One region of the Roseateles aquae genome, then DNA from elsewhere that is predicted to be linked to it. Evidence: predicted binding sites of a transcription regulator. Region 1 holds the regulator's gene; the other holds the start of a gene.
What was found. Region 1 encodes FliA, which starts transcription of late flagellar genes. Its sites were predicted from a motif close to CTAAAGTTTNNNNNNNNNNNGCCGNTA; they were not measured.

Region 1 (16,087 bases):
CCCGCACGGCGGGGCCGCTCTGGGCTTGCGCATGCGGTCGGCACTGACCAAAAGAGACATCAGGGCGGGGGAGTTGAGACGGTGAGTACGAAGGGCAAGATTCTCGTAGTCGACGACGACAGACTGGTGCTGGCGACCCTCACCCACGGCCTTTCACAGGCCGGCTACGAGGTGCTGGATGCCGACAATGGCGATGACGCCATCCTGCTGGCCCGCGAACACCGGCCCGATCTGGCGCTGCTGGACATCCGCATGGAAGGCCTGAGCGGTTTCGACGTGGCCGCCTATCTGCGCGAGTACCTGCAGATGCCATTCATGTTCCTGTCGGCCTTTGCCGACGAGGACACCGTCGAGAAGGTCAAGGCGCTGGGCGCCGTGGCCTATCTGGTCAAGCCGCTGGACATCCATCAAATCGTGCCCGCCGTCGAGGCGGCCTTTGCCAAGCGTGTCGAGCGCACGGAAGCTCATGAGCGCCCGCAAGCGGCCGCGCCCGTGCAGCCGGCAAGCACGGCGGTCAACGCTGGCGACGAGGCACTGCAACAAGTCGTGGCGATTGCGCTGGGTGTGTTGATGCACCGCTATTCGCTGTCGCGCCAGGAAGCGCTGGCCCGGCTGAAGCGCCTGGCCGAGAGCGAATCGCGCGCGCTGCACGAACAGGCCAGCAGGCTGCTCGAAGCGGTGGAATTGCTGGCGATGCCCGCGCACTGAGCGCCACCAAGATTCAGCTGAGGCTGAAGAAGAACCGAGCCCCTTGGCCGACCTCGGACTCGGCCCAGATCTCGCCGCCATGTCGGTGAACAATGCGGCGGACCGAAGCCAGACCGACGCCGGTGCCCTGGAACTCGCTGGCGCTGTGCAGGCGCTGGAACACGCCGAACAGCCGATCGGCGAATCGCATGTCGAAGCCGGCGCCGTTGTCTGATACGACGAATACCGCCGCACCGGCACGCTGCACCGATTCAAAGCTGATCCGCGCATGCGCGCACTTGGCGCTGTACTTCCAGGCATTGCCGAGCAGGTTTTCCAGCACCATGCGCAGCAGCACCGGGTCACCATGGACGACCAGATGCGGCTGGATGCTGACGTCCACCACGCGCTCGGGTGCGGCGCGGCGCAAATCCTCGATCACATAGCTGGCCAGCTGCGAGAGATTGACCGGTTGGCGCGCCAGCGGCTGCGCTGACAGCTGGGTCAGCGAGAGCAGCGCATCGATCATGCTGTTCATCCGCGCCGAGGCGCCGAGTACACGGTCGAGGTGGTCGTTGCCGATGCGATCGAGCAGGCGGCCGTAGTCTTCCTTGAGGATGCGAGTGAAGCCTTCGACCACGCGCAGCGGCGCGCGCAAATCGTGCGAGACGGTGTAGCTGAACGATTCCTGATCGGCCCGTGCGACCTCGGCGGCCTCGGCGGCCAGGGCCGCCGGCACCGTCTCCAGCGTCGCCTGCGGCCACAGGCTGAGCAGCTTCAGGCTCTGCCCGTCCACAGACCCCGGCGTGGCCAGGCTGCTCATGCACAGCCACCAGGCACCGCAGGGCAGGCCCTGCTGGGCCTCGGGCGCCGCAGCGGCCTCGCGAATCTCGTGCGGCAGGCCATCCAGGCAGGCCCGCCAGGGTTGGCCGCGCAACTGCTCAATCGGTCGGCCTTGCAGCTGGGCCGCCGCTTCATTCAGGTCCAGCAGGCGGCTGCCGTGCTCGGCCGAGTCGGCCAGCAACCAGGCCGGCCCGGGCAAGGCCGGCAGCCACTGCTGGGCCGGCGCATGCGGGTGGTTGCTGGCCACCTCACGCACCGGCCGGGCCGTGCCGAGATAGCCGCAAAAGCGGCCTTGAGCATCCAGGCAGGGTTGGGCGCGCAGCAGCCAGCGGCCCGAGAACTGCGCGGCAGCGCCCTGCTCCAAGGCCCCTTCGACCTGCACGTCGAGCAGCGCCACCTGTTCATTCAAACGCTGGCGCAGCGAGGCCTCGCCACCATCGACCAGCACAAAGCGCTCCCACAAGGCCTGGGTGGCCGCCGCGCCGACCCAGCTCGACGCCAAGGCCGCCTGCGGTGCCTGCCAACGCACCAGATGGTGGTGGGCATCGGTCTGCCATTGCCAGTCGGACTGCAGCTGGGCCAGCACATGGCTGTGCTGGCGCGCCTCGCGCAGTGACTCACGCAGCGATTCGCCGAGGCGCTGACGCGTCAAACGCACGCCCATCTGCCAGCCCAGCGCCAGTGCCAGCAAGGCAAAGCCGGCGCCCGCCAGCAGGGCCAAGGCCAGCGACAGGCCACCGAGCGCGCCATCACGCTGCCACAGCAGCATCACCGCCAGGGCGCAGCCCAAGGCCAGCGCCAACAGCACCAGCATGCCCCACCAAGAGCTGCGCGGCAGGCGTGGGCTGGCGTCGGTGAGGCTGTTCATGACAGGCATTGTATGTAGGGCAACGCCGATCAAGACCCGGCCGCGCTGCGCGGGAACTTATTCAGCAGCGCCGTCGCTGAAGCGTGCGAAATTCACTGGCCAGGCCAGCCTTGCTGCATGCGCGCTCAAGTTCGCTGGCGGTTGGCCGACCAAGCAGGAACGACCGAGGCCGACCATGGCCTCGGTGCCAGCAAAAAAGACAATGATGAACAAGAACAAGCCAGAGGCCCTGCGGCCAAGACCTGCGCGCTGGCAAGCAGGCCACCACGAGGGTATCCGATGAACAAGGCCGAAGGCCTGGCGCCTGAGATCGAGGCCGGCGCCTTGCCGCCGGGCAGCAGTACCGACCTGCAGGCGCTGATTGACCAGCTGCCGCATGGCGTGCTGCTGATGGACAGCCATAGCGGCCGGCTGCTGCTGCTCAACCGCGAGGCCGAGCGCCTGTTGGTGCAGCGCCGCGCCCAGCTGATCGGCCGCAACGCGGCGGACGCGCTGGAGCCGGGCCTGGCTGCCCTGTGCACATCGGCCCGTTGGCGAGCGCTGGAGCATGGCCGGCGCAGCGCACGTGAAGACCTGCGTCTGCCCTCGCCCTTCGGCCCGCGCTGGCTGCATGTGCAGCGCAGTCTGCTGCCCTGGTCGGGGCTGCGTCGCCCGCTGGGCCTGCTGAGCCTGCAGGATGCCAATGGCCGGCGCCAGCTGGAGCGGGCGCTGCAGGAAAGCGATACGCGCTTTCGGGAGGTGACCGAATCGGTGCGCGAATGCCTGTTCGTCACCACCCCGCAGTGGGACCGCCTGCACTTCAGCTCGCCGCTGCTCTTGGACACGCTGGGCCTGAGCCCGATGGACCTGCGCCATGGTCCGCAGCTGTTCGAAGAGCGCATCGTGGCCGAGGACCGCCCGCTTTACGCCCGCCGGCTGCAAATGCAGGCCCAGGGCCAGGGCAGCGATATGGTCCTGCGCATCCAGCACCCGAGCAAGGGGCAGCGTTGGGTCAGGCTGCGCACCCGGCTGCAGCCGCACAAGCTGGGCAGCTCGCTGGTCTACGGCATCCTCGCCGATGTCACCGAGGAACAGGAAGGCCAGCGCGAGCTGCAGCGCGCCCGCGACGAGGCCGAGGCCGCCAGCCGGGCCAAGAGCGAGTTCATGGCCACGATGAGCCATGAGATCCGCACGCCGATGAATGGCGTGCTGGGCATGACCCAGCTGCTGCTGGACAGCAGCCTGAACGAGCAGCAGCTGCACTGGGCCCAGTCGGCCTATGGCTGTGCCGAGGCCATGCTGCACCTGATCGACGATGTGCTGGACTTCGCCGATGCCGGCGCCGCGCAGAGCCCGCGGCCGGCCCAGTGCTTCGAGCCGGTGCGCCTGGCCGAGGAATGCCTGCAAGCCCTGTACAGCCGGGCGGCGGCCAAGGGCCTGCGCCTGCATCTGCAGCTCTCGCCCAGCCTGCCGGCCCAGCTCTGCGCCGATGCCACCGGCCTGCGCCGCGCGCTGGCCAAGCTGCTGGACAACGCGATCAAGTTCACCGAACGCGGCGAGGTCAGCCTGGCGCTCAGCTGTGACGAGGCCGATCACCTGGTCTGCACCGTGCGCGATACCGGCATCGGCATTGCCGCGGCCGAGTTGCCGCGCCTGTTCAGCGCCTTCACCCAGGCCAATGGCTCGCTGTCGCGCCGCTACGGCGGGGCCGGCCTGGGTCTGGCCATCGCCCAGCAGCTGGTGCGGCTGATGGGCGGCACGCTCCAAGCGCGGTCCGTCCCCCAGCAGGGCTCCGAATTCACCCTCAGGGTGCCGCTGGCACGCCTCGATGCGCCAACCCCATCGCAACGCCAGCCGGGCGAAAAGCCGCCAAATCTTGTCCGCCGGGTGCTTGTGGTGGAGGACAATCAGGTCAACCAAGAGGTCATACAGCAGATGCTGATGCAACAGGGTTGTCAGGTCAGGGTCGCCGCAGACGGCCCGGCCGGCTTGCAGGCCCTGTGCGAGGAAGGATTTGACCTGGTGATGATGGACATTCACATGCCCGGCATGGATGGGATGGAAGTGCTACGCCGCTTCCGGCAGCGCCAGCAGCAAGGCTATCGCTTTGTCTGCCCGCCCCAGACCCCTGTCGTGGCCGTGACGGCCAACGCACTGGAGGGCGACGAGCACAAGCTGCGTCAGCACGGTTTTGATGACTACTTGGCCAAACCGATACGCCAACGCCAGCTGCTCGAGATGCTCCAGCGTCATACGCCTTCGCCTGCCACGCCGCCTGCCGACGTGAGCGTGGCTGTTGCCGACCCTCTGCTCGATGGAGACGCCATGCCGTCGCAATCCAGCCCCACCCCTGCCAGCTGCCTGGATGAGCAGGCGCTGAACCGCCTGCGCGAGCTCGATCCCGGCGGTCAGAACCAATTGCTGCAGCGCGTCATCGGCGCCTTCATCAAATCGCTGGACAAGCTGCTGCCCGATCTGGCCCAGGCCCGTGCCGCCGGCATGGATCTGGGCGGCATCCGCCATGTGGCGCACACCTTGAAATCCTCCTCGGCCAGCCTGGGCGCGATGCAGCTGTCGCAGCTCTGTGCGGAGATCGAGACGCTGGCCCGCAAAGGCCAGACCGAAGGCTTGGACAAGTTGCTCGATGCCATGCATGATGAGGTCGAGCATGTGCAACAGGCCTTGAATGCGCTTTTGACTGGACCGCAATGAGCACCGTGGGGACCCACCTGGACAACGATCTGCCCGAGCAGCCGCGCGTGCTGCTGGTGGACGATGACGAGGTCAACCTGCTGCTGACCGCGATTGCGCTGCGCGAACGCGGTTTTGACATCACCGAGGCCAGCGGCGGCGAAGAAGCGCTGCGCGTGATCGGCGAATGGTCGCCCGACATCATCGTGCTTGATGCGATGATGCCCGAGCTCGACGGTTTCGAAACTTGCACCCGGCTGCGCGAACTGCCTGGCTTTGAATCGACCCCGGTGCTGATGCTGACCGGCCTGGACGACGAGGCCTCGATCAACCGCGCCTACCAGGTCGGCGCCACCGACTTCTTCGTCAAATCCACCCAATGGAGCCTGCTGGCGGGGCGGCTGCGCTACCTGCTGCGCAGCTCGCGCACCCGCATCGAGCTGGAGCGCAGCAAGGCCCGCCTGGCCCGCGCGCAAGACCTGGCCCGCATGGGCAGCTTCGAATGGCACCGCGGCCTGGGCGGCTTTGTGCTGGCCGCCGAGGCGCTGCGCGTCTTCGGCCATGGCCCGACCGAGCCGCTGGACTTCATCGGCGTGATGCGCATGGTGCCGCACGAAGAGCGCCAGCTGTTCATGCGGCTGCTGCGTGATGTGATGGCGCACAACTCGGTGCTGGTCACCGATCTGCCGGTCACCCTGCTCGATGGCCGCCAGCGCGTGCTGCACATCGAGGCCGAGCCCGAGTTCAATGAGCACGGCAATGCCAGCGGCTACACCGGCGTGATCCAGGACGTGACCGACCGCCGCATGGCCGAGGACAAGATCCGCCAGCTGGCCAATTTCGACGCGCTGACCGGCCTGCCCAACCGCCGCCAGCTGATCTGGCGCGCCGAGCGCGCGATCGAGCAAGCCCGCCGCATGGGCCATGAGGTCGGCCTGCTGCTGATCGATCTGGACCGTTTCAAGGTCATCAACGACACCCTCGGCCATGCCGCCGGCGACGAGCTGCTGATGGAAGTCGGGCGCCGGCTGCGTGCCTGCGTGCGCCACTCCGATCAGGTGATGGAAGGCATGCTTGAATCGGTCGGCTCGCGCTCGCACCGGATGCTGGAAGCCGTGGGCCGGCTCGGTGGCGACGAGTTCGTAGCCCTGCTGCCCGAGGTCACCGACGAGCGCGATGCCGAGCGCGTTGCCGAGCGGGTGCTGGAAGCGCTGCGCGAACCGATCTTCATCGCCGGCCAGGAATGTTTCGTCACCGCCAGCGTCGGCATCGCGATCTACCCGCGCGACGGCCTGTCGACCGCCGATCTGCTACGCAATTCCGACGTCGCGATGTACGCCGTCAAGAGCCAGGGCCGCAATGCATCGGCGCTGTACACGCCGCAGCTGGCCGGTCGCGGCCGCGAGAAGCTGGAGCTGGAAAGCGCGCTGCACAAGGCCATTGAGCGCGACGAGATCGTGCTGCACTACCAGCCCAAGATCGATGTGCGGGCGGCGCGCATGGTCGGCGCCGAAGCGCTGATGCGCTGGCAGCGCGGCGACAAGCTGGTACCGCCAGGCGACTTCATCCCGCTGGCCGAGGAAACCGGGCTGATCGTGCCACTGTCCGAATGGGCGCTGCGCGAGGCGGCCCGCCAGGCCAAGGTCTGGCAGCTGAACTTCGGCTTCTCCGATTCCATCGCCGTCAATCTGCCCAACCGCCTGTTCGAGCGTTCCGATCTGGTCGAGCACATCCACCAATGCGTCAGCGCCTATGGCGTGCCGCACCGGGCGATCCAGCTGGAAATCACCGAGACCGGGCTGATGAAGGACTTGCAGAACGTCATCCCGGCGCTGCACCGGCTCAACGAAGTGGGCGTCGAGATCTCGATCGACGACTTCGGCACCGGCTATTCCTCGCTGGCCTATCTGACCACGCTGCCGATCTCGGAAGTGAAGATCGATCGCAGCTTTGTTCGCGATCTGGGCATCACGCCACAGAGCTCGGCCGTCGTCACCGCCATCATCGCGCTGGCCCGCTCGCTGGGCCTGCGCGTGATTGCCGAAGGCGTTGAGACGCTGCGCCAGATGGAGGTGCTGCACCGCCTCGGTTGCAGCGTGATGCAAGGTTTTCTGTTCAGCAAGCCGCTGGCGCCGGATGATCTGGAACGCTGGCTGGCACAGACCGTGCTGCCGCGCAAGGCGCCCTGGATCGCCCAGGCCAGCGCCGAGAGCGCCGCCACCGAATTGCTGCGTCCGCAGGGCGGTCAACGCTAGCGTTTGGCGCGCCGCAGTACCGCCACCCGAATCCCCCGAGAGACCGCCACCATGGACGAGCGACGCCCGCCCTCCGCGCCCCGTAGCGGCGCCGCCCTGCCCCCGGCCCAGCTGGCCAAGGCCGCCTTTCTGCGCCTGGCCACAGCCAAGCTGGAGCCAACGCCGGAAAACTATGCCCGCGCCTACGCCGCCGAGGCCGGCCAGGAGGCCGCCAGCAGCGAGGGCTGGCCCGAGCGCGCCCAGCCGGTGCTGGCCAAGCTGCTCAGCCTGGGCGTCAGCGAAATGCAGGCGCGTCATGACATCAGCAGCGCGCTGCGCGAAGGCCGCTGGGACGACACACTGCGCATTCTTGAGCGCATCCAGGACAGCAGCGGCCCGGCGGTGATGGCCGACACCATGGCCGGCATCACCGAGCGCCTGATCCGTGGCCTGGAGCGCGGCGGCCGGCAATGGACGGTGGCACGCAAGAAAGACGGGCTGCAGCGGGTGCTGGAGTCCAACCGCAGTGATCCGCAGCGACTGCTGTCACGGCTGCGTCAGCTGGTCAACAGCTGGGATTCCGATGTCGCCGATGCCAGCGTCGAGACCGACGAGGAAGCCGGCGGCACACCGAGCCAGTTCTTCAGCGAAGAGGAAATGCTGGCGCCGGCCACATCGGTCGAGCGCGACGGCCCGGGCAGCTGGCCCGAGGTCAGTGCCAGCCTGCATCAAACGGTGCAGCACGCACTGCCCGCGCTGGACGAGCGCGCCAATGCGCTGAAGCTGGAGCTCGAAGCGGCACTGCTGAGCCTGCGCGAGCAAGGCGCTAACGCCAATCGTGCGCAGAATATGGAACAGCTCTGCGTGCGCGCCAGACGGATGCTGGAACACCGCCACCACCTGTTCGGCCAGTTGGGCTCGCTGTGCAAGGACTTGAGCGCCAGCCTCGTTGAACTGGCCGAGGACGACTCCTGGGCGCGTGGCCAGTGCGAGGTGATGGTTGAGACGCTGGAGCAAGGCGTCAGCTCACGCGGCGTGCGCATGGTCAATGAGATGCTCAGCGGCACCCGTGAGCGCCAGCGCGGCCTGCGCGAGGAACGCTCCAGGGCCCGCGACTCGCTGAAGCTGCTGATCCATCGCATGCTCGAAGAACTCGCCGAGCTGGGCCAGCACACCGACCGCTTCCAGAACAATGTCGGCCGCTATGCCGAGGTGATCGAGCGGGCCGACACGCTGGAGAGCCTGGCCGGCGTGGTGCGCGAGATGGTCGAGGAAAGCCGCACCGTGCAATCGCTGGTGCATCAGACCCAATCGCGCATCAACGACGAGCACGAACGCGCCAGCACGCTGTCCAAACGGGTCGATGAGCTGGAAGACGAGCTGCGCAAGTTGTCCAGCGAGGTGCAGACCGATCAGCTGACCAAGATCGCCAACCGCCGCGGCCTGGAAGCGGCCTTCAATACCGAGCAGGCCAAGCTGGAGCGAGAAGGCTCGGTGCTGGCGCTGGCGCTGCTGGATGTCGACAACTTCAAGAAGCTCAACGACACCCTGGGCCATGCGGCCGGCGATGTCGCGCTGAGTTCGCTGGCCGCGCGGGTGACGCAGATGCTGCGCCCCGGCGATCTGGTGGCCCGCTACGGCGGCGAGGAGTTCGTGCTGATGCTGCCGCGCACGCCGCTGGACGAAGCCCAGCAGGTGCTGACCCGGCTGCAGCGCTCGCTGTCAGCCGCGCTGTTCATGCACGAGGGCAAGGATGTCTTCGTCACCTTCTCGGCCGGCATCACGCTGTACCGCCTGGGTGAGAAGCTCGAAGAGGCCCTGGACCGGGCCGATGAGGGCTTGTATGAAGCCAAGCGCACCGGCAAGAACAGGGCCTGCATCGTCGAGTGAGCCGGGGCCTGAGTTTCAGCCCCTCTGCGGCACTGGGACTCAGCTGCGATCGCCCTGGAAGACAAAGAAGGCCTTGCCCGAGCTCTCACGCAGGGCCAACGTGAAGCCGATCGGCTTGCCCTGGCTGTCCAGCGTCGCGTAGCCAACACCGCTGGCGGCGCCCTGGAAGCCGCAAGCCGGCCCGCTCAGGATGCCCACCACCGAGAACAGGTTCTTGCCCGTGCTCGACGCGCTGATGCGGCTGTTGCTGAAGCCGCAGGCGCTGCTGTCGCTGAGCAGGGCGCGATCGCGATTGGCGCCGGACAGGCTCAACACCGCCATCGCATGGCCGCTTTGCTTGCTGACGTAGCGGCCATAGACGCTCTCCAGCGTGGGCGCCTGCTCGTAGCCCTTGTCATAGCTGAGCGTGAGCTTGCGCGGCTCGCTCGAGTCCAGGCCCTTGCCGACCTGGAATTGCAGACTTTGCTGGCTGCTGCCCTGGCCCTGGCTGACGGTGGCCATCGCCACGCTTTGGTAGAAGCCGCCGGCCACATGGCGGTAGTAGCCCATGCCGGTGCTGCTGGCATTGCCCGGCTTGAGGGCATCGCTGTTCAGATTGCTCATGAACAGCGCCTCGATGGCCGCGCCATTGCCGTTGTTCAGCACCGCGTAGGCGTAGCCGTCGGCGTCGGCCAGCAGCGTCGTCTTCAGGCTGTCCAGGCCCGAGGCCGCCGTGCCCTGCCACAGGCCTTCGGGATTCACGGCGGTCGGGGGCGGCGGAGTGACGGAGTCGCCCGAGCCACCGCCACCGCAGGCGGTCAAGAGGCAGAGGGTCAGCGGGGCGAGCAGCGCGGTGATGCGGTTCATAAAGGTCTCCAAGATTTGTAGCTGGCGTGACGGGCGCTGTGGCCAGCGGAGCAAGTCCGCGTTCATCAACTGAAGCCTGAATCTTAGAAACCGGGCGGGTTTTGGTCTGTTGGCGCTGTGTGCTGGCTCTTTGACAGTCTGTGACAGAGGCGGCGGCGGCGCCGTCAGAAGCCAAAGGCCAGCCTGAGGCCACCCCAGTGCCGGCCGCGCACGATGATGGGCGCCGAAGCCTCCTTGAGCAGCACAAACTTGCCGCCGCCCATGTCGCGGCGGTAGGTCTGCAGCAGGAAGGGACGCTGATTGCGTGCCGAGGCCAGGCCGGTGCGATCGTTGAAGATGCGCCGGTAGCGGCTGTTGGCGGTGTTCCAGACCAGATCGCCGGCCCGCTGCGGCTGACAATATTTGCGGTTGTGGGTGGCAACATAGCCGTTGCGATCGACGGCGATGCAGTAGACCACCTTCTCGCTCAGGCTCAGCATGCGCTCCTGTACCGCCGGGAACAAGCGATCAGCCAATTCAACAAAGGCCGAGAGGTGTTGCGCCGGCGCGGTGCCAGGGATGGGCCGGTACTGCTCATCGAAGAGCTGGCTTTCCTTGATCTGCCCCTGGGCCAGCGCCTGCTCCAGCAGGCCGGCAATCTCGCTGGCCGCCGCCTGGGCGGCTTCGATATAGCGCGAGTCTTCAACCTTGACACCCGACGAGGCGATCTGCTCGATCAACTCCTCGGACAGGCGCAGAAAGCGATCGCTGCAGGCAAAGGCGGTGTCCAGATTGCGCATGGTCTGGCCGACCTCCTGCTGCAGCCCGGCGGCGCGGCCGGCCAGCTGCTCGGTGGTCTGCAGGCTCTGGCGCGCGGCCTGCGCGATCCGCTCCACGTCACCGGCCACCGCCGCGAAGGCGCTGTGAATGGCGCTCTGGCCCTTGGCGCTGCCGGCAGCGCCGCCGGCATTGAGTTCGTTGCTGAACACCGCAATGCGCGCATCCAGTGCCGCCACCGTGCTCATGATGGCCTTAGATGAACTCTCCACCTTGCCGGCCAGATCCTTGACCGCATCGGCGACCACGCCAAAGCCGCGCCCGGCTTCGCCAGCCCGCTTGGCTTCAACCGAGGCGTTGAAGGCCACCAGCCGCGTCTGCAGCGCGATGGCGGTGATGTCTGAGGCGGCGTCGGACACCTGCTTCAGCGTCTGCACCATGGCGGTGACCTCCGCCCCCATGCCTTGCAAGGCCGCACGGGCCCGCTCGACGGCTGTGAGGGACTGGCTGGTGCCCTGGGCAATGCCCTGCTGGGCGCCTTGCACCTGTTGCAGCTCGCTGACCAGCGCGCCCATGGCCTGGCCCTGCTGTTGCACGGTTTTCTGGGTGTCTTCGAGTACGCCGCGCACCTCGGCGGCGTCGCGTCCCAGGTGTGAGACCGACTGCGACAGCTTCAGCACGAGGCTGCCCGCATCGGCAGCCTCCGATCGATGAGCGCCTGTCGCGGCGCTGCCCTGCCCCCATCCGGCCATAGTGGCTCTCCCTGATGATGGTGCGGCTTATCGATTGCGCCGCCGCCTGGCGCCACACCTTGCTGGCCTTTCTACCAGTCGCGCAGCTTGACGCGCAAGCGTGCAATGGCCTGGCTGTGCAGCTGGCAGACGCGCGATTCGGTCACCTTCAGCACGGCGGCGATTTCCTTGAGGTTCATGTCGTGCTCGTAGTACATGCTCATCACGTACTGCTCGCGCTCGGGCAGGTTCTTGATCGCGGCGACCAGGGCCTGGCGCATCCGGTGATCCTGCAGCAGGGCCATCGGGTTGCGGCTGTCGTCGGCGACATGGCGGTCCAGGTAGTCCTCGTCGCCATCGTCGCCGGACATGTCTTCCAGATGCACCAGCTGGGTGCCGCGCACCTTGCCCAGCAGCTCCTGGTACTCGGCCAGCGTGATGCCCATCTCGACGGCAATCTCGGACTCATGCGGCGCCCGGCCCAGCTTTTGCTCCAGCTTGTGCACCGCGCTCTCGATGGTGCGCTGCTGGCGGCGTGTGCCGCGGCTCATCCAGTCGCCGCCGCGCAGCTCATCCAGCATGGCGCCGCGGATGCGCTGGGTGGCGAAGGTCTCGAACTGCACGCCCTGGCCGATGTCGAATCGGCTCAGTGCATCGGTCAGCCCGATCAGACCGACCTGAATCAGATCGTCGATCTCCACATTCGCCGGCAGTTTGGCGATCATCTGGTGTGCCAGTCGTCGCACCAGCGGGCTGTATTGCCTGATCAGCGCGGAATTGTCGAGGCGGCCTTTGGCGGTATACATCATCAGCTCCTGCGGCGTATCAATTGGTGGCCAGGGCCACACGGGCACGTCCGGTCGGCACCAGCGGACGCAATGGGCTTGCGTTGACGCTGGCCTCCAGCGCCACGCCCGGAGGCGCGGCCATCAGCAGTTCGCGCGCCAGATGGCGCATCTCGGCAGTCAGCGGCGCGGTGGCGGGCTGCTTGGGGTCCATGCAAGCCCAGTCGCGCAGCACGGCGCCGAGGAAGCCATCGGCGCAGCTGCTGATCTGCTGAGCAATCCGCTCGGCCAGGCGCAGCTGCGGCGGGCAGGCCAGCAACATGCTGTAGACCATCAGGCCGGCGCGCTGGCTCAGCCACTTCATGCCGGCATAGGCGTGGGTGACGCTTTGCGTGTCGGTATCGGCCAGCAGCACCGGCCGTACCTCGCGCGAGGCCAGCACGCGCGACAGCTCGGCCGCGCTGGCGTGCAGCAGCACGACATCGGCGAAAGGCGCCGCATCGGTGATCGCTTCGAGGAACTGGGCGGCCGAGCCGTTGGCGTTGATATAGCGCAGCGGCAGGCCACGCGCGGCCAGGTAGGACACCTTGGGCGACAGGCCCTCGACACAGCTGGCCAGATCCACCGCGGCCAGCTCCGACGGCGCCGGCGACAGCTCGCCGGCGTCGACGACCAGCGTGTGCAGACCGAGCTCGCTGAAGGCCGCGCACAGGCCTTCCAGCAGCACGCCAGCGCCCATCACATGCGGGTTGCTGAGCACGGGGATGAAGCGGACACGCGAGCCGGCAAACAGGCGGCGCAGGCCGTCAGCCTGGTCTTGCGGCATCGCGGGAGAGTAAGGGTCGCGCATAGGGTTCTCTTGGCTTTCGCTCGGGCTCAGTTCAAGCCCATGGCTGCAGGAGTGCCGGTGGCGAGCGCGGGGCCGCCGGCAAAGATCAGGTTGACGTCGGCGCTGTCCATGCGCCAGGCCGGCGCGGCGCCGCTGCGCAGCGCACGCTGCACCAGGGCCTGGGCCGACAGGCGGTGCCAGTCTTCCGGCACCCGCTGGCCATTGGCCACGCCGATGACACGCAGCTTGTGGCGGATCATGGTGTCCAGCGCCGGGGCCATCTTGACGGCCTCATCGATCTTGGACAGCACCACGCCATGGCAGCTGGCGGCGCGCCAGGCGGTGACCACGTCTTCTATCGTCTCGCCCTGCTGGGCCGAGTTGATGACCAGCAGGCGGCGGATGCTGGGGTGGGCCAGCATATCGAGCAATTCGGTAGTGCGGCTGTCGCGCTGGGCCATGCCAGCGGTGTCGATCAGCACCATCTTTTTGCCCGACAGCAACTCCAGCAGGTCTTCCAGCGAGGTGCGGTCATGGGCGGTGTGCACCGGCACGCCAAGGATGCGGCCATAGGCGCGCAGCTGTTCGTGGGCACCAACCCGGTAGGCGTCCAGCGTGATCAGGCCCAGCTGGCTGGCACCGTGGCGGGTGGCGAAGGCCGCAGCGATCTTGGCCGTGGTGGTGGTCTTGCCGACGCCGGTGGAGCCGATCAGTGCGAACACGCCGCCCTGCTCTTCCAGTGCCGGGCTCATTTCGTCGGTCAGCAGATTGCGCGCCAGCACATTGGCGGCCCAGCTGAGTTCGTCATGGGGCCCCTGCTTGCTGTCGTCGAAATGAGCCGGGCAGCCCTCGACCAGCTTGCGCACCAGGGCCGGCGAGAAGCCGACTTCGAGCAGCTTCTGCGTCAGCCGCGCCTGCACCGGCTGGCGCTGCAGCTTCTCCATGAAGGCCAGGGCGCCAAAGCGCTCCTCGATCAGGCCCTTCATCGAGCGCAGCTCCTTCATCATGTCCTGCTGGTCGCGGCCGGGTTGCAGCTCGGCCAGTGTCGGCAGCCGGGCCTCGGCGGAAACACGGATCTCATCGCGCAGCACCGGCGGCACACGGCGTGCCGGCTCGGCCGGCGCCTCGGCACGCGACATGTCGACACGGCGGGCGCCCATCGCCTGCATCGCTGCCTGGGCGCGCAGCTGGCGGGCTTCCTGCAGCGAGGGCACGCCCTCGGGCAGCGGCGCGGCGGCGGCGCGCGCCGCCAGCTCGCTTTCCAGCGGATCGGGTTGACCGTTGAGTTCGGCCTGGCGGCGCTTGAGCATCCGTTCACGGACATAGTCCTGGAAGGACAGCGTGCTCATCGCCAGCGTCTGCACATCGGCCTCGACCGGCGTGCCAGTGGCACCGAACTCGGCCAGCCGCGGATCGCGGCGCTCAAAGTCACGCGCGGCACGGGCGTTCAGCGGGGCCGCAGCCGGTGCGGCAGGGCGTGCGGCGACGCGGCTCGGCGCATTGACGCGCGGAGCGGTGGCCGCCACGCGCTCGATCTGCTTCATGCCCTCGGGTGCCATGGCCAGCACCTCGATGCCGTCCGGGCAAGGCTTGTTGGAAAGCACCACGGCGTCTTCGCCAAAGGCCTGGCGGACCAGCGCCATGGCCTCACGCGTGCTGCGGGCGGTAAAGCGCTTGACGTTCATGCTGTGCCTCCGATGATGGAGCCGATTCGGATCGAATGGGTTTCAGGAATCTCGCTGTGGCCCAGCACCTTCAGGCGCGGCGCGGCACGGCGCAGCAAGCGGGCCAGCGGGGCGCGGATCAGATCGGGCACCAGCAGGCAGGCAGGCACGCCGCGGTCTTCCTGGGCCTGGCTGGTCTCGGCGGCGCTGCGTGCCAGCGTGTCGGCCACGCCCGGGTCCAGCGCGGCGCCGTGGGGGGAATTCAGGGCCTGGGTGACCAGACGCTCCAGTTCGGGCTCGAGCGCAATCACGTCGAGCTCCTTCACCGGGCCATAGATCTGCTGGACGATGGCCGGCGCGATGTGGGTGCGGATGCGGCGGGCCATCTCGGCCGGATCGGTCACGCCCGGGCTGTTCTCGGCGATGCACTCGACGATGGAGCGCATATCGCGGATGTGCACGCCCTCCTCCAGCAGCAGCTGGAGCACGCGTTGCAGTGTGGCGATGCCGACCATTTTGGGAATCACGTCTTCGATCAGTTGGGGCGACAGGCGGGTCAGGTGGTCGACCAGCTGCTGCGTCTCCACCCGACCCAGCAAACGGGCCGCGTGGACTTGCATCAAGTGTGAAAGATGGGTGGCGATGACGGTCGAACAATCAACCACCGTAAACCCATTCATTTGGGCCATTTCGCGCTGGCGCTCCTCGATCCAGACGGCCGGCAGGCCGAAGGCCGGATCGGTGGTTTGCGCGCCGATCAGCTTCTGCGTCGCATGGCCTGGATTGATGGCCAGCCACATGCCCGGATAGGCCTCGGCCTCGCCGATCACCGCACCGCGCAGCGTCAGCCGGTACTGGCTGGGGCGCAGTTCCAGGTTGTCGCGGATATGAACGGCCGGCGGCAGAAAGCCGACCTCCTGGGCGAACTTGCGCCGCACGCCCTTGATGCGCGAGAGCAGATCGCCCTCCTTGTTCTTGTCCACCAGCGTGATCAGCCGGTAGCCGACCTCCAGGCCCAGCGTGTCGATGGGCACCAGATCGTCCCAGCTGGCCTCGGCATTGACCTCGGGTGCGGCCACCGGCGGTGGTGCGGCCTTGGCGCGGGCGGCGGCCTGGTCGCGGGTGCGGGCGAACCAGGCCATATAGCCCAGGCCGGCGGCGATCAGCAGGAAGACCAGGTGCGGCATGCCCGGGATCAGGCCCAGCATGCCGACGACACCGGCGGTGATGGCCAGCGACTTGGCCGAGCCAAAGACCTGCCGGCCGATCATCGAACCGATGTCC
Region 2 (16,087 bases), on a different contig from region 1:
GGCGTGGCAGGCTGCGCGTTCGCCAGTCCGCAGGCCAGGCTAGCGCCGAGGATCGCGATGCAGGTCCGCCATCGGTTTGCCGACTTCATCAGAACTCCTTGAAGAGGCACGGTTCAGCTGAGGCCACTGAAGCGCTGCTGGTTTCGCGCAACCCCGCGGAGCTTACTCGCTGCGGCCACGGCGTGGCGCCGGCTTTGAGTTCGACTTGCGTGCAGTCTTGGCGCTTTTCAGGGCCTGGGCACGCAGTGCGGCTTCCAGGGCCAGGCGCGCCCAGGGCAGCATCAGCGCTGGTGACTCCAGCGCATCCTCGGGCGGGCTGTAGTAGCGCAGGCCGGTTGTTTGCCCCTCGCGGCTGTACTCGAAACGGCGGCAGCCGGCAGTTTCGAAGCGGGGCAGGCTGAGCTCGTCGGCTTTCAGCCAGAGTTGCTCGAAGGCGATGATCGCGATGAAGAGCTCATCGACATAGATGCCATAGCCGCCAAACATACGCCGTGAGCGCAGCGAGCCCAGCGGCGCCAACAGTTCCAGAGCGTGGTCGAGCAGTTCCTTGGACATCGGTCAATGATAGAGCGGCCAGGCTGGCGGCAAGGCCTGAGCCCGGCTACGATCGGCGCTCTTCTCCAGCATGGGTTTGAACGCGTGGACTTGAACGACAAGCCGGCCCTGCGCCACAAGCTGATCCAGGATCGCCTGAATCTGCCCGATCGCCTGGCGCTGGCCGCTCAGATGCAAGAGGTGCTGCGCGTCTGGCTGGTGCGCCGCCGCGAGACGACGATAGGCGCCTACTGGCCCATCAAGGGCGAGTTCGACCCCTTGCCGGCGCTGTACCGCTGGAGTGAAGCGCATCCGGATCGACGCATCGGCCTGCCGGTGGTCGACAAGCAGCATGGCACGCTGCGTTTTCATGTCTGGTACCCGGGCTGCCCGATGGAAGACGATGCTTACGGCATCCCCAAACCCAAGGACACCGAAGTCTTCGAGCCACAGCTGCTGGTCGTGCCCTGCGTCGGATACGGTCCCTGCGGCCTGCGCCTGGGCTATGGCGGCGGCTTCATGGATCGCACCTTGGCCGAGTTGCGGCCGCGGCCGGCGACCGTCGGCGTCGGTTATGCCCACGGCTTCCAGCCGCTGCTAAAGGCCGAGACTCACGATGTGCCGCTGGACGCGATGATCACCGAGGAAGGCGTGGTCTGGGACAAGAACGGCTGAGGTGCCGGCACGGTCAGCGCTGTTGATCGGCCCTGCCTGATGGACAATGCGGCCCTTCACGAACAGGCTGCCGCTCATGACCGCTACCCCCGCTGCTGGTGCAGACATCGCCGCGCTGTATGCGCAACACATCGCCATCTGCCAAACCCGCGCCGAACGCGCGCTGGGCCTGAGCGGGCATGACGCCCTGCTGATCGCTGCCGGTGTCGAGAAGTACGCCTTTCTCGACGACCGGCCCTATCTGTTCCAGCCCAATCCGCATTTCAAGGCCTGGTTGCCGCTGTGCGCCCACCCCTACAGCTGGCTGCTGGTGCGCCCGGGGAAAAAGCCGCTGCTGGTCTACTACCAGCCCGATGATTACTGGCATGTGCCGCCGGCGGCGCCGAGCGGCTTCTGGCTGGAGCATGTCGAGTTGCGCGTGATCAGCGAGCCCGAGCAGGCGCTGGCCCAACTGGCGGATCAGCTGCCCGCCGATCTCGCGCGTCTGGCCATCGTGGGCGAGGCCGATGCAGCGCTGCAGCATCTGCAGCCGAACAACCCGGCGGCCCTGATCGACAGCCTGCACTGGGCGCGTGCCTGCAAGACCGAGTACGAGCTGGACAGCATGCGCGCGGCCTCGCGCCTGGCCACCCGCGCCCATCTGGCCGCGCGCGATGCCTTCCTGGCCGGTGGATCCGAAGCCGAGATCCACCGCGCCTACCTGATCGCCTGCGGCCATACCGACCGCGATCTGCCCTACAGCAATATCGTCGGCCTGAACGAGCATGCGGCCGTGCTGCACTACCAGTACCAGGACGTTCAGCGCCCGGCGCAGTGGCGCTCGCTGCTGGTTGACGCGGGCGCGCAGGTCAACGGTTATGCAGCGGATATCACCCGCACCTGGACCCGCGGCGATGCCGACAGCGCCGAATTCGATGCCGTGCTGGCCGCGATGGAAGTGGCACAGCTGGCCTTGGTGGATGAGGTGCGCAAGGGCGTCGACTACCGCGACATCCACCTGAGCACCCATCGCCATCTGGCCCGCATCCTGAAGCAGCAGGGCATCGTCGCAATGAGCGAGGAAGCGATGCTGGCGGAGCGGGTGACCAGCATCTTCATGCCCCACGGCATCGGCCATCTGCTCGGCCTGCAGGTGCACGATGTGGGCGGCTTCATGGCCGGCGAGGCCGGCGGCACGCGCGACAAGCCCGAGGGCCACCGCTATCTGCGCCTGACCCGCGACCTGCTGCCCGGCATGGTCGTCACCATCGAGCCGGGCCTGTATTTCATCCCGACCCTGCTCAAGCAGTTGCGCGCGATGCCGGCCGCGGCCAGTGTCGACTGGGCCAAGGTCGAACGCCTGTCCCGCTTTGGCGGCATCCGCATCGAGGACGATGTGGTCTGCCGCGCCGAGGGCGCGCCGGAAAACCTGACGCGCGACGCCTTTGCGCTGCTGGGCTGAGCCTTGAACGCGGCGGTGCTGTAGCAGCGCCAACAAAGAAAAAGCCGCCGGGCTCCAGCCAGGCGGCTTTTGTTTGTGGCAGCTCGTTCAAGCTGCCCGGGCGCCTCGGACTTAGAAGCGGAAGCCCAGGCCCACGCCGATCAGCAGCGGATCGACCTTGAAGGTGCCGACTTCAGTGCCCTTGGAGTAGACCTTGGTGCCGATCTGTGCCTTCTTCAGGTCCACATTCAGGTACAGGTTCTTGCTCAGCTCATAGTCGAAGCCGATCTGGAAAGACAGGCCCAGGCTGGTGTGCTTGACGCTGGGCGACAGCGCAGCATCAACGGCCGGAGCGAACTCGACGTTCGAGAAGATCGTGTAGTTGATGCCAGCGCCGATGTAGGGGCGGAAGGCGTCATTCGGCGCGAAGTGGTACTGCAGGCTCAGCGTCGGGGGCAGGTGCTTCAGCGTGCCGATCTCGGTGCCATTGGACGACAGCGTGTGCTTTTGCGGGTAGGTCAGGATCAGCTCAGCCGCCAGATTGGGCGAGAAGTAGTAGCTGAAGTCGACTTCGGGGATGACCTTGTTGTTGATCGTCAGGCCCAGACCGGTGCTGTCCTTGTTGGCCGAGTCGATGTTGACGGCGCGCACGCGCATTCCCCACGGGCCTTCGGCGGCTTGGACGGCGACGGCCGTGCAAGCGATGGCGACGGCGGTAAGGGTGCGGGCTGCAAACTTGTTCATCTCGATAGCTCCTTGTTGGCGGGCATCACAGGCCCGATGAAGCTATTGGAGAACCCCGCGACGGGTAAACCCTTGATCTGACGCAAGTCGCACCAGCCACCCGGCGGGCTGGCCGGGCCGATTTGCGTCAGATCAAGCTTGTGCGCCCAGGCTGAGGCGTTTGCACAACTCCAGCGTCAAAGCCGATTGGTTGAGCGTATAGAAGTGGATGCCGGGCACGCCGCCGGCGATCAGCCGCTCGCACAGCTGGCCGATCACATCCAGGCCGAAGGCGCGGATCGAAGCGCTGTCGTCCATGAAGCCTTCCATCTTCAGCGCCACCCAGCGCGGGATGTCGATGCCATCGCGGGCAGCGAACTGGGCGATGCGGGCGTAGTTGTGGAAGGGCATGATGCCCGGCACGATGGGGGCCGTAACGCCCAGCTTGCGCGCCTCGTCGACAAAGTGAAAGTAGGCGTCGGCGTTGAAGAAGAACTGGGTGATCGCACCGCTGGCGCCGGCCGCCATCTTGTCGGCAAAGTGTTGCAGATCGCGGGCCGCGTAGCGCTGCTGCGGGTGGTACTCCGGATAGGCGGCAACCTCGATCTGCCAGTCTGGCCCCTGCGTCTCGCGGATGAAGCGCACCAGCTCGGCCGCATAGCGGAACTCACCGGCCGTGGCCGTGCCGCTGGGCAGGTCACCGCGCAGCGCGACGACGCGGCGGATATTCTGGGCCCGGTAGGTGGCCAGGATCTCGGCGATGCTCTCACGGGTCGAGCCCACGCAGGACAGGTGCGGCGCTGCCTCGAAGCCGAGTGCGGCAATGCCGCTGACGGTGGCCAGCGTCTTCTCGCGCGTCGAGCCGCCGGCGCCATAGGTGACGCTGAAATAGTGCGGGTTCAGCACGCTGAGATCCTGCACCACGGTCTTGAGTTTCTCGGCACCGACCGGTGTGTTGGGCGGGAAGAACTCGAAACTGACCGGCGGGCGGCCGGTCTGGGGGATAGTCATGCTCATGCCTTGTCTGTCTCGCTCTGGGCCTTGCGTGCCCAGAGGAAAAATTCGGTGTTGCCATCGCCGCCGGCAATGGTGCTTTCAAAATAGCCGAGCGTCTGCCAGCCTGTAGCAGCGGCGGCCTCGCGAGCTCGTGCCTCGAGCAGCGGGTATTGCGCCGCATCCTTGACCAGCCCTCCGCGGCCCAGCGCCTTGGGGCCCAGCTCGAACTGCGGCTTGATCAGCAGCAAGACCTGACCCCCATCGGCCAGCCAGGGCCGCAGATGGGGCAGGGCGCCAATCATCGAGATGAAGCTCAGGTCACCGACGATCAGGGCGAAGCCGCCTTCCGGTGCCTGCTGTGCCAGCGCCGAGCCGGCCAGCTCACGCACATGCAGGCCTTCGAGCAGCGTCACGCGGGGATCAGCCTGCAGCGAGGCATGCAACTGCCCGTGGCCGACATCGACGCCGACCACGCGTGCCGCACCGGCTTTCAGCAGGCAGTCGCTGAAGCCGCCGGTGCTCTGGCCGATGTCCAGCACCGTCAAGCCCCTCACGTCCAGGCCGCTGGTCTTCAGCGCCCCTTCGAGCTTCAAGCCGCCGCGCGAGACATAGCGCAGCTCGGCGTCGTCAGTGATCAGCAGGGCCTCATGCTCACCGACCTCCTCGCCCGCCTTCTTCACCACCGCGCCCGAGGCGCGCAGCACGGCACCTCGCTCGATCAGCCGCTGTGCGGCGGAGCGGGTCGGGGCGAGTTGCTGGGTAGTCAGGCGAAGGTCAGCGCGCATGGAAAAAATGAAGCAGTGCAGCGTGCAGCCCGGGCGTAGCGAGCAGGCTTCAGGCTAGGCGCGGGCGGATCCGCAGACCGGAACGTAGCAGCGCTACGTGAGGATCTGCGGAGGGACCCGCAACGACGGCTGAAGCCTGCGCAGTAGCCCGCAATTGCTCAGTAGCGGTAGGTGTCGGGCTTATAGGGCCCTTGCTTCGGCACGCCAATGTACGCCGCCTGCTCATCGGTCAGCTCGCTCAGCTGCGCGTTCAGCGTGGTCAGCTGCAGGCGGGCGACCTTCTCGTCGAGATGCTTGGGCAGCACATAGACCTTGCCGATGTCGTAGGCGTCCTTGTGGGCGAACAGCTCGATCTGGGCAATGGTCTGATTGGCGAACGAGGAGCTCATCACATAGCTCGGGTGGCCGGTGCCGCAGCCCAGGTTCACCAGACGGCCCTTGGCCAGCAGGATGATGCGCTTGCCGTCGGGGAAGATCACATGATCGACCTGCGGCTTGATCTCTTCCCACTGGTACTGCTCCAGCGAGGCAACATCGATCTCGTTGTCGAAATGGCCGATATTGCAGACGATGGCGTTGTGCTTCATCTTGACCATGTGCTCATGGCGGATGACGCTCTTGTTGCCGGTGGTGGTGACGAAGATGTCGGCCTTGTCGGCGGCGTATTCCATGGTCACGACGCGATAGCCTTCCATGGCCGCCTGCAGCGCGCAGATCGGGTCGATCTCGGTCACCCACACTTGCGCCGACAGTGCGCGCATCGCCTGCGCCGAGCCCTTGCCCACATCGCCATAGCCGGCGATCACGGCGATCTTGCCGGCCACCATCACATCGGTGGCGCGCTTGATGCCGTCAACCAGCGATTCGCGGCAGCCATAGAGGTTGTCGAACTTGCTCTTGGTGACCGAGTCGTTGACGTTGATGGCGCGGAACAGCAGCGTACCCTTGGCCGACATTTCCTTCAGGCGGTGCACGCCGGTCGTCGTCTCTTCCGTGACGCCGATGATCTCGGCGCTCTTGCGGGTGTACCAGGTCGGGTCTTGCGCGACCCGGGCCTTGATGGCAGCGAACAGGATGCGCTCTTCCTCGCTGCCCGGGTTGGCCAGCACCGACAGATCCTTTTCGGCCTTCTGGCCCAGATGCATCAAGAGCGTGGCGTCGCCGCCGTCATCCAGAATCATGTTCGGGCCTTCGCCCGGTTCGCCCTTGCCGGCGAATTCGAAGATGCGGTGGGTGTAGTCCCAGTAGTCTTCCAGCGTCTCGCCCTTGTAGGCAAACACCGGGGTGCCGGCGGCCACCAGGGCGGCGGCGGCGTGGTCCTGGGTCGAGAAGATATTGCACGAGGCCCAGCGCACTTCGGCGCCCAGCGCCTGCAGCGTTTCGACCAGCACGCCGGTCTGGATGGTCATGTGCAGCGAACCGGTGATGCGCGCGCCCTTCAGGGGCTGGCTGGCCGCGTATTCCTTGCGGATGGCCATCAGCGCCGGCATTTCGCTCTCGGCGATGTTCAGTTCCTTGCGGCCCCAGGCGGCCAGCGTCAGGTCGGCAATATGGTATTGATCGGGGGTCAGCGTCGTGGCGGTCATGCGGGCTCCTTCAGTGGGTTGAAGCCGCTGCCATCGTGCGCGAGTGAGGGGAATCCGAGGACGCAAATCACCCACGCAGGACTTCAGCGGGTGAGCGCGGTTGCTGGGCCTGCCGACCACGGTGTCGACAGCGCTTGATCCGAGCCTGGCCTCAGCTGAAAGAGGTTGCAACGCTCCTCGGAATGGGCGCAATTCTAGACCAGAAGCTGGCCTAGGTTCATTGGAACAGCGTGTGAATTGAGGACAATCCCGCCACCATGCAGCCACTGGATCAATGCCCGCCGGCCCAGCTCGCCGCCGTGCGCGGCGTGCTGACCGATATCGACGACACGCTGACCGAGGCGGGCGCCATCGCACCGGAGGCGCTGACGGCGCTGCAGCGCCTGGCTGCGGCCGGCATCCCGGTGATCGCCATCACTGGCCGCCCGGCCGGTTGGAGCGAGCCCTTCGCGCTGGCCTGGCCGGTCCATGGCATCGTTGCCGAGAACGGCGCGGTGCTGCTGCGCCGCGATGGCGAGCGCCTGAGCGTCGAGTTCAGCCAGGACGAGGCGACACGGCGTGACAACTTCGCCCGCCTGCAGCGCTGCGCTGCCGCCGTGCTGGCCGAGGTGCCCGGCAGCAGCCTGGCTCGCGACAGCTCCGGCCGCCTGACCGACATCGCGATCGACCACAGCGAGTTTGCCCATCTCGACGCCATGCAGATCGAGGCCGTCTGCGCCGTGATGCGCACCCACGGCCTGCAGGCCACGGTCAGCTCCATCCACATCAACGGCTGGATAGGCGCCCACAGCAAATGGACGGCGGCGCAATGGGCGGTGCCGCGTCTGCTCGGCCTGGACTTCGATCCCGCCGATTGGCTGTTTGTGGGCGACTCCAGTAATGATCAGCTGATGTTCGAGCACCTGCCGCTGAGCGTCGGCGTGGCCAATATCGCGCGCTTCCTGCCGCAGCTGCAGCACCGGCCGCGCTATCTGACCCGCGGTGAGCGTGGCAGTGGCTTTGCCGAGCTGGCGCAGCGCCTGCTGGCAGCGCGAACGGTGGGTTGAGTATCCCCCAACAGTAGGGTTCGAGATTCGGTCGATGGCCCATATCATGCCGCCGCAGTCTGGTCTGCCGCGGTGCTGGCAATGAAGGGCATTGACGGCCAACACTTTTAAAAAGTGAGCCACCGGCGGGGCCGGTGCTGCTCAACGGAGGTGAGGATGAACGCGAGAATCCATGCGCTGCGGCGGGTATGCCTGGTGGCCGGTGTGGTGCTGGCTGCCCCATGGGCGCACGCGGTCGAAGTGAAACGGCTGGCCTTGATGTCTGTCTTGGGCGACCAGGTCAATGTTGTCATTCAACAAGACACGACCGGCAGCAATCTGGACAGGAACCGGAAGCAAGTCATCAATGTGGATCCGGGTGAATTCGAGCAAGATGCTATCGACGCCGCCGTGTCGGCATTGCGCAAGCTGCCCAAACCGAGTGTGAGCTCGATGTTGATGTTGGCGCGGCCCACGGACCGTTCGCTTCCATTTGCTTTTGACGGGCGCAAGCTTCAGCCGACTGAGGGCTTGATTGCCGGTGTAACGCAGGCCGGAGCCAGCCACTTGCTACTGGTCGTGCCCCAACGCGCACCGACCAGCATCCAGCTTTATCACACGGCAGTCGGGACGGGCAGCTTGGAAGGCTTGGGCTTCTACCTGGATACGCGCAGGACTGTGGTCAATGTGGATACGGGCGAAACCAGCTGGGGCATTCTGGCGCCTTATGCATATTTCAAGCTGATGCTGGTCGACGTGCAGAGCTGGGAGATCGTTGCCGAGCACCGTGCTACGGCCAGCGCTCCGCAGCCAGCAGCGCGCAGCCCGAACGGCATCAGTGTCTGGGGCGCCCTGAGTGCGGCGGAAAAGATTCAGATGTTGCACAAGCTGATTTGTCGAGAAGTTGCCCTTGCCGTGCCAGCGTTGTTCGAATCAGCAATGTGAACGTCAGGCTGACGCGAGGCCCAGGAACACGCTGAAGCGTTCCGTCTCGCGTTCCAACGCGGCCTTGAAGGCCGGATCGCGCGGCGCCTGGCCGGCCACAAAGCCGCATTGCAGGTGCAACTCGCCATCGTCGACGCTGGCATTGGCCCAGCCCAGCACCTCCCCGCGCCACAGCAGCGGCAAGGCGTAGTAGCCCAGCTTGCGTTTGGCCGGCGGCGTGTAGGCCTCGAAGCGGTAGGCCCAGCCCCAGAACTGTTCGAAGCGCAGCCGGTCCCAGACCACCGGGTCGAAGGGCGCCAGCAGGCGCAGTTCCTCATCGAGCCGCCAGCGCGCCGCCCGCGGCTGCTCGCCCTCGGGCCAGTACCAGCGCTGCCCATCGATGTCGACGCTGGGCCAGAGCTGGCGCGCCGTCTGCAGCATGTGCCTGGTTTGCGCGCGCAGATGCGGTGCGCCGTAGCCGAGCAGGCTGGCCAGCTGGCCGAGCGAGCGCGAGGGCAGCGGCGCGTACTTGGCCAGCACCAGGCCGAGCAGGGCCTCAGCTTTTTGCTGCGGGCTGCGCGGATCATCGCTGTGCTCGACATGGGCGTAGATGCGCTGGCCCTGCTCGCGATGGGTGACGCGCAGCAGGCCGCGGTAATGCATGCCGTCGAGCAGCTTGGTCGTGGCGTTGCCGCTGCCACCCCAGGCATTGGTGCTGCGGCCCAGATCGAAGTGCTGCTGCACCAGCCTGGGATGGCTGGGGCCCTGCTCGGCGATGAAGGCGCGGATGGCGGCGGCGCGCTGCCGGGTCTTGGCATCCCAGGCGCGTTTGGCCTCGCGCGGGTGCAGCAGGCTGAGGTGCTGGCGTGGCAGAAAGCCGTAGTTGACCAGGCAGTCTTCCTCGACGTCGAGCTTGGGGTAGCGGCGCTCCAGATCGCCGGCACGGTAGTCGCGGACGCGGTGGCGGAGGGTCAGGTCTTGCGCGCGCGCCGGGGCGCGAATCGGGTCGGCCTGCACAAAGCCCAGCTTGTTGATCGCTTGCGGCAGCGTTGTTGGCTTGAACAGGCTGCGGGCAATGGCGTAGCGGCGCAAATCGTCGAGGCTGGGGGCTTTGCTCATGGCGGCGAAGCTTCTCAGAAGGCTGTTTATTTGTCCAGTGCTTCTGGCCTTGTGGCTGTGACTCAACCGTTGCCGGTGATGTGGCGCTGCTCGTCGGTGTCCATCTGCATCTCGTAGCTGAAGAAGCGATTGCGGCCGTAGGACTTGGCGTTGTAGAGCGCGTCGTCGGCGCGCATCAGCAGCACCTCGGCGGTGGTGCTCTCATCTGGCGTGCAGGTGGTGATGCCGCCAGACAGGGTGATGTGCGCCGCCACCGGCGAGTCCGGGTGCGGGATATGGGCCAGCGCCATCGTGCGTATCAGCGCGCGGGCATAGGTCATCGCACCGGAACGCGGCGTGTGCGGCAGGATCAGCGCGAACTCCTCGCCGCCGTAGCGGCCGGCGCAGTCGCTGGGCCGGCGGCAGGTCTCGCGCAGCAGCTGGGCCACGCGGCGCAGGCAGGCATCGCCTTCGATATGCCCGCGGGCATCGTTGTAGCGCTTGAAGTGATCGACGTCGCAGAGCACCAGCGTCAGCGCGTCGCCATCACGGCGGGCCTGGTCCAGCTCCTGCTGCAGGCGGGCATCGAGCGCGCGGCGGTTCATCAGCCCGGTCAGCGAATCGACATGCGACAGCTCCTGCAGCTGCGCATTGGCGGCGCGCAGATCGTCGGACAGCTGCACCAGCCGGTGGCGCATCTGCGAGAGCCGTTGCATCGCGCGCAGCTTGGCGTGCAGGATCACCGGCGAAACGGGTTTGACCAGATAGTCATCGCCGCCGGCTTCTATGCCCTGCCAGATGGCGCGGTCCTCGCCGCTCTTGGACAGAAAGATGATGGGCGTCCAGCCGCCCGGCTCGGCGGCGCGCATCTGCCGCGCCGTCCAGAAGCCATCGTGCCCGGGCATCTCGACATCCAGCAGCACCAGGTCGGGCCGGTAGCGGCTGAACAGTTCCAGCGCCCAGTCCGGGCTGTCGGCCTCGATGACACGGTGGCCGGCCTGATCGAGCTCGGCGCTCAGCGCGACACGGGCAGCGTTCTGGTCATCGACAACCAGGATGGTCAGTTGTGTATGGGATGAGGGCAGCATGGCATGGGGCCACGCGCATCGGGTGGCTGTCTCGATATCGGCCCGCGAGGCCGGGGCTGAAGGCGGGAATTGAGTTTGTGTCGATATATCGGCGCCTCGCCAGACACGGGCTCTACAGATCCGTCGCCAGTGGCCGATCTCAGGGGCTAAGCCGGGCCGCTGGGGCCTGAAAGGGCGGGCGCGCAGCGCATCGCAAGCACATGACAGAAACCACGCAACTTGAGGCCAAGGTCCTGCTGCTGGAGCATGACGCCGGCCAGTTCAACTGCCTGACCGAGTTCTGCCAGGAAGTCGGCCTGATGACCCTGCCGCGCACGGCGGCCGACGCGCTCACCACGCTGGCGCAGCACAAGGACCTGGGCGGCGTGCTGCTGGCCGAGGACATGCCCTGCGACGGGCCTGATGGCCTGCACCTGGCGCGTGCCATCCACAAGATCAGGCCCGAGCTGCCGATTTTTCTGCGCCGCACCAGCCAGCGGGCGCTGACCCCCGAAGAAGAAGGCACGGTGCGCCATCGCTGGCAGACCGGCGATCTTGACCATCTGCGCGCGGCCATCGATCACACCATCTTCAGCCTGCGCTACCCGACCAGCCTGGTGCGCGGCATCGTCGAGCTGACCACTCAGGCGCTGGGGGCGATGTTCCCGAACGCCAATGTGCAATCCGAGTCGCCCTATGTGGTGCACGATCGCATCATTCACGGCGAGGTGTCGACGCTGATTGCCATCGAGAGCACCTGGTGCCGCGGCTACATGATGCTGCAGACCGAGGAAAGTGCGCTGCGCCAGGGGCTGATCCAGGGCTTCAGCTACCAAGGCATAGGCGGCGACCTGAACTTCCGCGAGCTGAACAATATGCTCGGCGAGACGACCAATCTGATCTGGGGCGCGTTCAAGAACCGCTATATCCCGCCCAAGGCCTTTGCCAATCAGCAGACCCAGGTGCCCATCGTCATCAACCATGAGCACAAATACATCTCCTTCGGTTCGCAGGACCCGCAGCTGTGCATCCGCTACCAGCTTTCTGACCCGTTCCGTCCGGGGCTGCCGCCACTGACCATCGTGCAGCGCTTCATCTTCAATCTGCACTGGTCGCCCGACGAGTTTGCCGAATACGATGCCGTGGCGCCCGATGTTGGCCCGACCGGCGAACTGGAACTGTTCTGATCTGATTTCGCCGCAACGCTGGCGGGAGGAGTTTTCTTTATGGCGATTGTTCTTGTGGTCGATGATTCCAGCACCATGCGCGAGATCGTGGCCAGCTTTCTTCGCCAGAACGGCTTCGAGGTGGCGGTGGCCACCGACGGCCGCGATGGCCTGCTGCAGCTGCGCAGCGACCCCGGCATCCGGCTGGTGATCAGCGACGTCAATATGCCCAATATGGACGGGCTGACCATGGCCGACAAGATTCGCAACGAGCTTGGCAACAAGGATGTCCGCATCGTCATGCTGACCACGGAAGACAACCCGGCCATGCGCGACCGCGGCAAGACCATCGGCGTGACCGGTTGGATCGTCAAGCCTTTCCGCGGCGAGGCGGTGCTGGGGCCGTTCAGGAAGTTTTGCGGGATGACGTGAGCCGGTTTCCTGCGCCAATGAAAAAAGCCGCCTGAGGGCGGCTTTTGCTTTGAGGGCGGGGGCTGAAAGTCCGCCCGCGCGGCGCCTTGTGGTCTTTGCTCACATCGCTGCGCGATATGAGCAAAGCCCCAGTGCTTGTTGGCGCGAACGCGTGGCTTACAGCCCAGCGGCAGCCTTGTGGTCGTCGCTCACATCGCTGCGCGATATGAGCAAAGCCCCAAAGCGGCTGGTCCGCCTTCGGCGTCCTCTGGGCTTTACAGCCCAGCCGCTGCACGCAGCGCAGCCGCTTTGTCAGTCCGTTGGTCTCTGCTCACGTTGCTGCGCAACATGAGCATCGCCCGCGAACCGATGCCTCGCTCAGGCGAGGCGGGCTTACAGCCCCGCTGCAGCACGCAGTGCTGCAGCTTTATCGGTTCGCTCCCACGTGAACTCGGGTTCTTCGCGGCCGAAGTGGCCGTAGGCGGCAGTCTTGGAGTAGATCGGGCGCAGCAGGTCCAGCATCTGGATGATGCCCTTGGGGCGCAGATCGAAGTGCTCGTTGACCAGGGCGGCAATCTTCTCGTCGGAGATCACGCCGGTGCCTTCGGTGTAGACGGTCACGTTCATCGGGCGGGCCACACCGATCGCGTAAGCGACCTGGATCTGGCACTGGCGCGCCAGGCCGGCGGCGACGATGTTCTTGGCCACGTAACGGGCCGCATAGGCGGCCGAACGGTCGACCTTCGTCGGGTCCTTGCCCGAGAAGGCGCCGCCGCCGTGCGGGCAGGCACCACCGTAGGTGTCGACGATGATCTTGCGGCCGGTCAGGCCGCAGTCGCCTTGCGGGCCGCCGATGACGAAGCGGCCGGTCGGGTTGATCAGGTACTTGGTCTGCTCGGTCAGCCAGGCCTTGGGCAGCACCGGCTTGATGATCTCTTCGATGACGGCCTCGTAGAACTCGGGCTTCATCTTGTCGCCCAGGCTCATCTCCGGCGCGTGCTGGGTGGACAGCACGACGGTGTCGATCGAGTGCGGCTTGCCGTCGACATAGCGCAGCGTGACCTGGCTCTTGGCGTCCGGGCGCAGGAAGGGCAGACGGCCGTCCTTGCGCAGCTGGGCTTGGCGCTCGACCAGGCGGTGGGCGTAGTAGATCGGCGCGGGCATCAGCTCGGGCGTCTCGTCGCAGGCATAGCCGAACATCAGGCCCTGGTCGCCGGCACCGATATTCAGGTAGTCGTCGCTGGCGCGGTCAACGCCCTGGGCGATGTCGTTCGACTGCTTGTCGTAGGCCACCAGCACCGCGCAGCCCTTGTAGTCGATGCCGTACTCGGTGTTGTCGTAGCCGATGCGCTTGATGGTGTCACGCGCGACCTGGATGTAGTCGACGTGGGCGTTGGTGGTGATTTCACCGGCCAGGACGACCAGACCGGTGTTGGTCAGGGTTTCGGCGGCCACCCGGGACAGGGGGTCTTGCGTGAAGATCGCGTCGAGGATGGCATCCGAGATTTGGTCGGCGACCTTGTCAGGATGGCCTTCGGAAACCGATTCAGAAGTAAAGAGAAAATCGCTGCTCGCCACTTTTACACTCCTTGTAGTCAGTCAATCGGCGTTGCCGTGCTGGTGGAGTCACGCGGCGAACGCTTTAGCGGCATTTGTTGAGCATCGCTGCTCGGCGGAGATTTGATTGCTCGAATACACCCGCATCGCCCCGCAAGTTGTCCTGTTTAACTCGGCGATCCGGCCATTATAGGAATGATGTTCTTGCTTCGCTTGCTGTCAAAGCTTCCACTTGTGGTCTTGCATGCCTTGGGGACCTTGGGCGGCTGGCTGAGCTGGTCCTTGTCGCCGTCCTACCGTGCGCGCTGTGCTGCCAACGCAGGGCTGGCCGGCTTGAGTGCGGCAGATCGACGCGCGGCGGTGGGCCATGCCGGCCGGATGATTGCCGAGCTGCCCTGGCTGTGGTTGCGGCCTGTTTCGCGACCCTTGGGTTCGCGGGTGCGCTGGGAGGGGGCGGAGCTGATTGAACAGGCCTTGCAAGCCAGTCATGGCCTGGTCTTCATGACCCCGCATATGGGCTGCTTCGAGGTCACCGCGCAAGCCTATGCCGAGCGCTTTGCACCGCAGGGCTGCCCGGTGACGGTGCTGTACCGGCCGGCGCGCAAGCCCTGGATGCGCGAGGTGGTCGAGCAGTCGCGCGGCCGCCCCGGCCTGGCCACGGCCCCAGCCAGCCTGTCCGGTGTGCGGCAGATGATTCGCGCCCTGCGCCGCGGCGAGGCGGTCGGCCTCCTGCCCGATCAGGTGCCGCCGCAGGGGCTCGGTGTCTGGGCTGATTTCTTCGGCCAGCCGGCCTACACGATGACGCTGGGCGCGCGGCTCTTGCAGCAGACCGGCGCAGCATCGCTGGCCATCTTTGGCGAGCGGCTGAGCTGGGGGCGCGGTTTTGTCATCCATGTGCGGCCGGGACCCGACATTCCCGCCGATTCCACGCCAGAATGCGCAGCCGCGCTGATCAACAAGGCCATGGAAGCAGTCATCCTTCAACAACCCTCGCAATACCTCTGGGGCTACAACCGCTACAAGGCGCCGCGCCCGCAGGAGGCCGAGGCGTGATCGGCGGGCTGTTTTCAAAAGCATTCTCCTGGCTGGGGGCGCAGCTCTTCATCGGCCTGCTGTGGCTCTTGCACTTTCTGCCGCTGCCGCTGCTGGCGGCCTTGGGGCGTGGGCTAGGCGGGCTGCTCTGGGTGCTGGCGCGCTCGCGCCGGCGGATTGCGCTGCGTAATCTGGAGCTGTGCTTTCCCGAGCTTGATGGCGCGCGGCGCGAGGCGCTGGCCCGGGAACATTTCGCCTGGCTGGGGCGGAGCTTCCTGGAGCGCGGCCTGTTGTGGTTTGCCTCGCCGGCACGGCTGCAGCGCCTGATGCGCATCAAGGGCAATATCAAACTGGCCGAAGAAACCGAGCAGCCCATCATGTGGTTGTTGCCGCATTTCGTCGGCTTGGAATGGGTCGGCCCGGCGCTGATGCTGAATCAGAAGCGACCCGGCGTCGATGTCTACCAGCGCCAGAGCAATGCGGTGCTGGACGCGCGGATGCTGGCCGGCCGTGCGCGCTTCGGCCAGACGGCCTTTGTTGATCGCCACGACGGCATCCGTCCGGTGCTGCGCCTGATCAAGCAGGGCTACGCCTTTCTGAATGCGCCGGACATGGACTTCGGCGAGAAGGACTCGGCCTTCGTGCCCTTCTTCGGCGTGCCGGCCTGCACGCTGCTGGCGCCGGCGCGGATGGCGCGCAGCGTCAATATGCGGGTGCAGCCGCTGGTGGTGACCATGCTGCCTGGCGGCCAGGGATACGAGGTCGAGGCCTGCGAAGCGCTGGACGGCTACCCCAGCGACGACCCACTGGCCGACGCCCGCCTGCTCAACGCCTGGCTGGAAGCGCGCATCCGCCAACATCCCGCCCAGTACCTGTGGGTGCACAAGCGTTTCAAGACCCGTCCGGCCGGCGAGGCCTCGCTCTACCAGTGTCGCGGACGATAATCGGGCGATGAATTTGCGCTTCACCAAAATGCAGGGCGCCGGCAATGACTTCGTCGTCATTGACGCGACGCGCACGCCACTCGCGCTGAGCGAGGCCCAGCTGCGTCGCCTTGGCGATCGCCGCTTCGGCGTCGGCTGCGACCA

Region 2: a site for FliA is predicted at 10,967-10,993, ahead of RQP53_RS10370 (chemotaxis protein CheX). Genes of this name have one in related genera too.

The regions. Positions count from the first base shown of each region.
Region 1 is NZ_JAVXZY010000002.1:742,567-758,653, forward strand. Features, by position in the region: gene RQP53_RS08580 (response regulator) at 82-708, shown strand; gene RQP53_RS08585 (sensor histidine kinase) at 722-2,398, opposite strand; gene RQP53_RS08590 (hybrid sensor histidine kinase/response regulator) at 2,678-5,089, shown strand; gene RQP53_RS08595 (putative bifunctional diguanylate cyclase/phosphodiesterase) at 5,086-7,323, shown strand; gene RQP53_RS08600 (GGDEF domain-containing protein) at 7,375-9,192, shown strand; gene RQP53_RS08605 (hypothetical protein) at 9,232-10,038, opposite strand; gene RQP53_RS08610 (methyl-accepting chemotaxis protein) at 10,203-11,546, opposite strand; gene RQP53_RS08615 (RNA polymerase sigma factor FliA) at 11,618-12,331, opposite strand; gene RQP53_RS08620 (MinD/ParA family ATP-binding protein) at 12,351-13,160, opposite strand; gene flhF (flagellar biosynthesis GTPase FlhF) at 13,187-14,824, opposite strand; gene flhA (flagellar biosynthesis protein FlhA) at 14,821-16,087, opposite strand, start outside.
Region 2 is NZ_JAVXZY010000003.1:328,755-344,841, forward strand. Features, by position in the region: gene RQP53_RS10310 (transporter substrate-binding domain-containing protein) at 1-89, opposite strand, end outside; gene RQP53_RS10315 (TfoX/Sxy family protein) at 163-555, opposite strand; gene RQP53_RS10320 (5-formyltetrahydrofolate cyclo-ligase) at 640-1,209, shown strand; gene pepQ (Xaa-Pro dipeptidase) at 1,286-2,650, shown strand; gene RQP53_RS10330 (OmpW/AlkL family protein) at 2,762-3,373, opposite strand; gene metF (methylenetetrahydrofolate reductase [NAD(P)H]) at 3,506-4,363, opposite strand; gene RQP53_RS10340 (TlyA family RNA methyltransferase) at 4,366-5,133, opposite strand; gene ahcY (adenosylhomocysteinase) at 5,292-6,719, opposite strand; S-adenosyl-L-homocysteine riboswitch at 6,805-6,904, opposite strand; gene RQP53_RS10350 (HAD family hydrolase) at 6,977-7,765, shown strand; gene RQP53_RS10355 (hypothetical protein) at 7,922-8,689, shown strand; gene RQP53_RS10360 (DNA glycosylase AlkZ-like family protein) at 8,693-9,787, opposite strand; gene RQP53_RS10365 (GGDEF domain-containing response regulator) at 9,850-10,854, opposite strand; gene RQP53_RS10370 (chemotaxis protein CheX) at 11,055-12,020, shown strand; gene RQP53_RS10375 (response regulator) at 12,060-12,431, shown strand; gene metK (methionine adenosyltransferase) at 12,804-13,988, opposite strand; gene RQP53_RS10385 (lysophospholipid acyltransferase family protein) at 14,163-15,020, shown strand; gene RQP53_RS10390 (LpxL/LpxP family acyltransferase) at 15,017-15,943, shown strand; gene dapF (diaminopimelate epimerase) at 15,951-16,087, shown strand, end outside.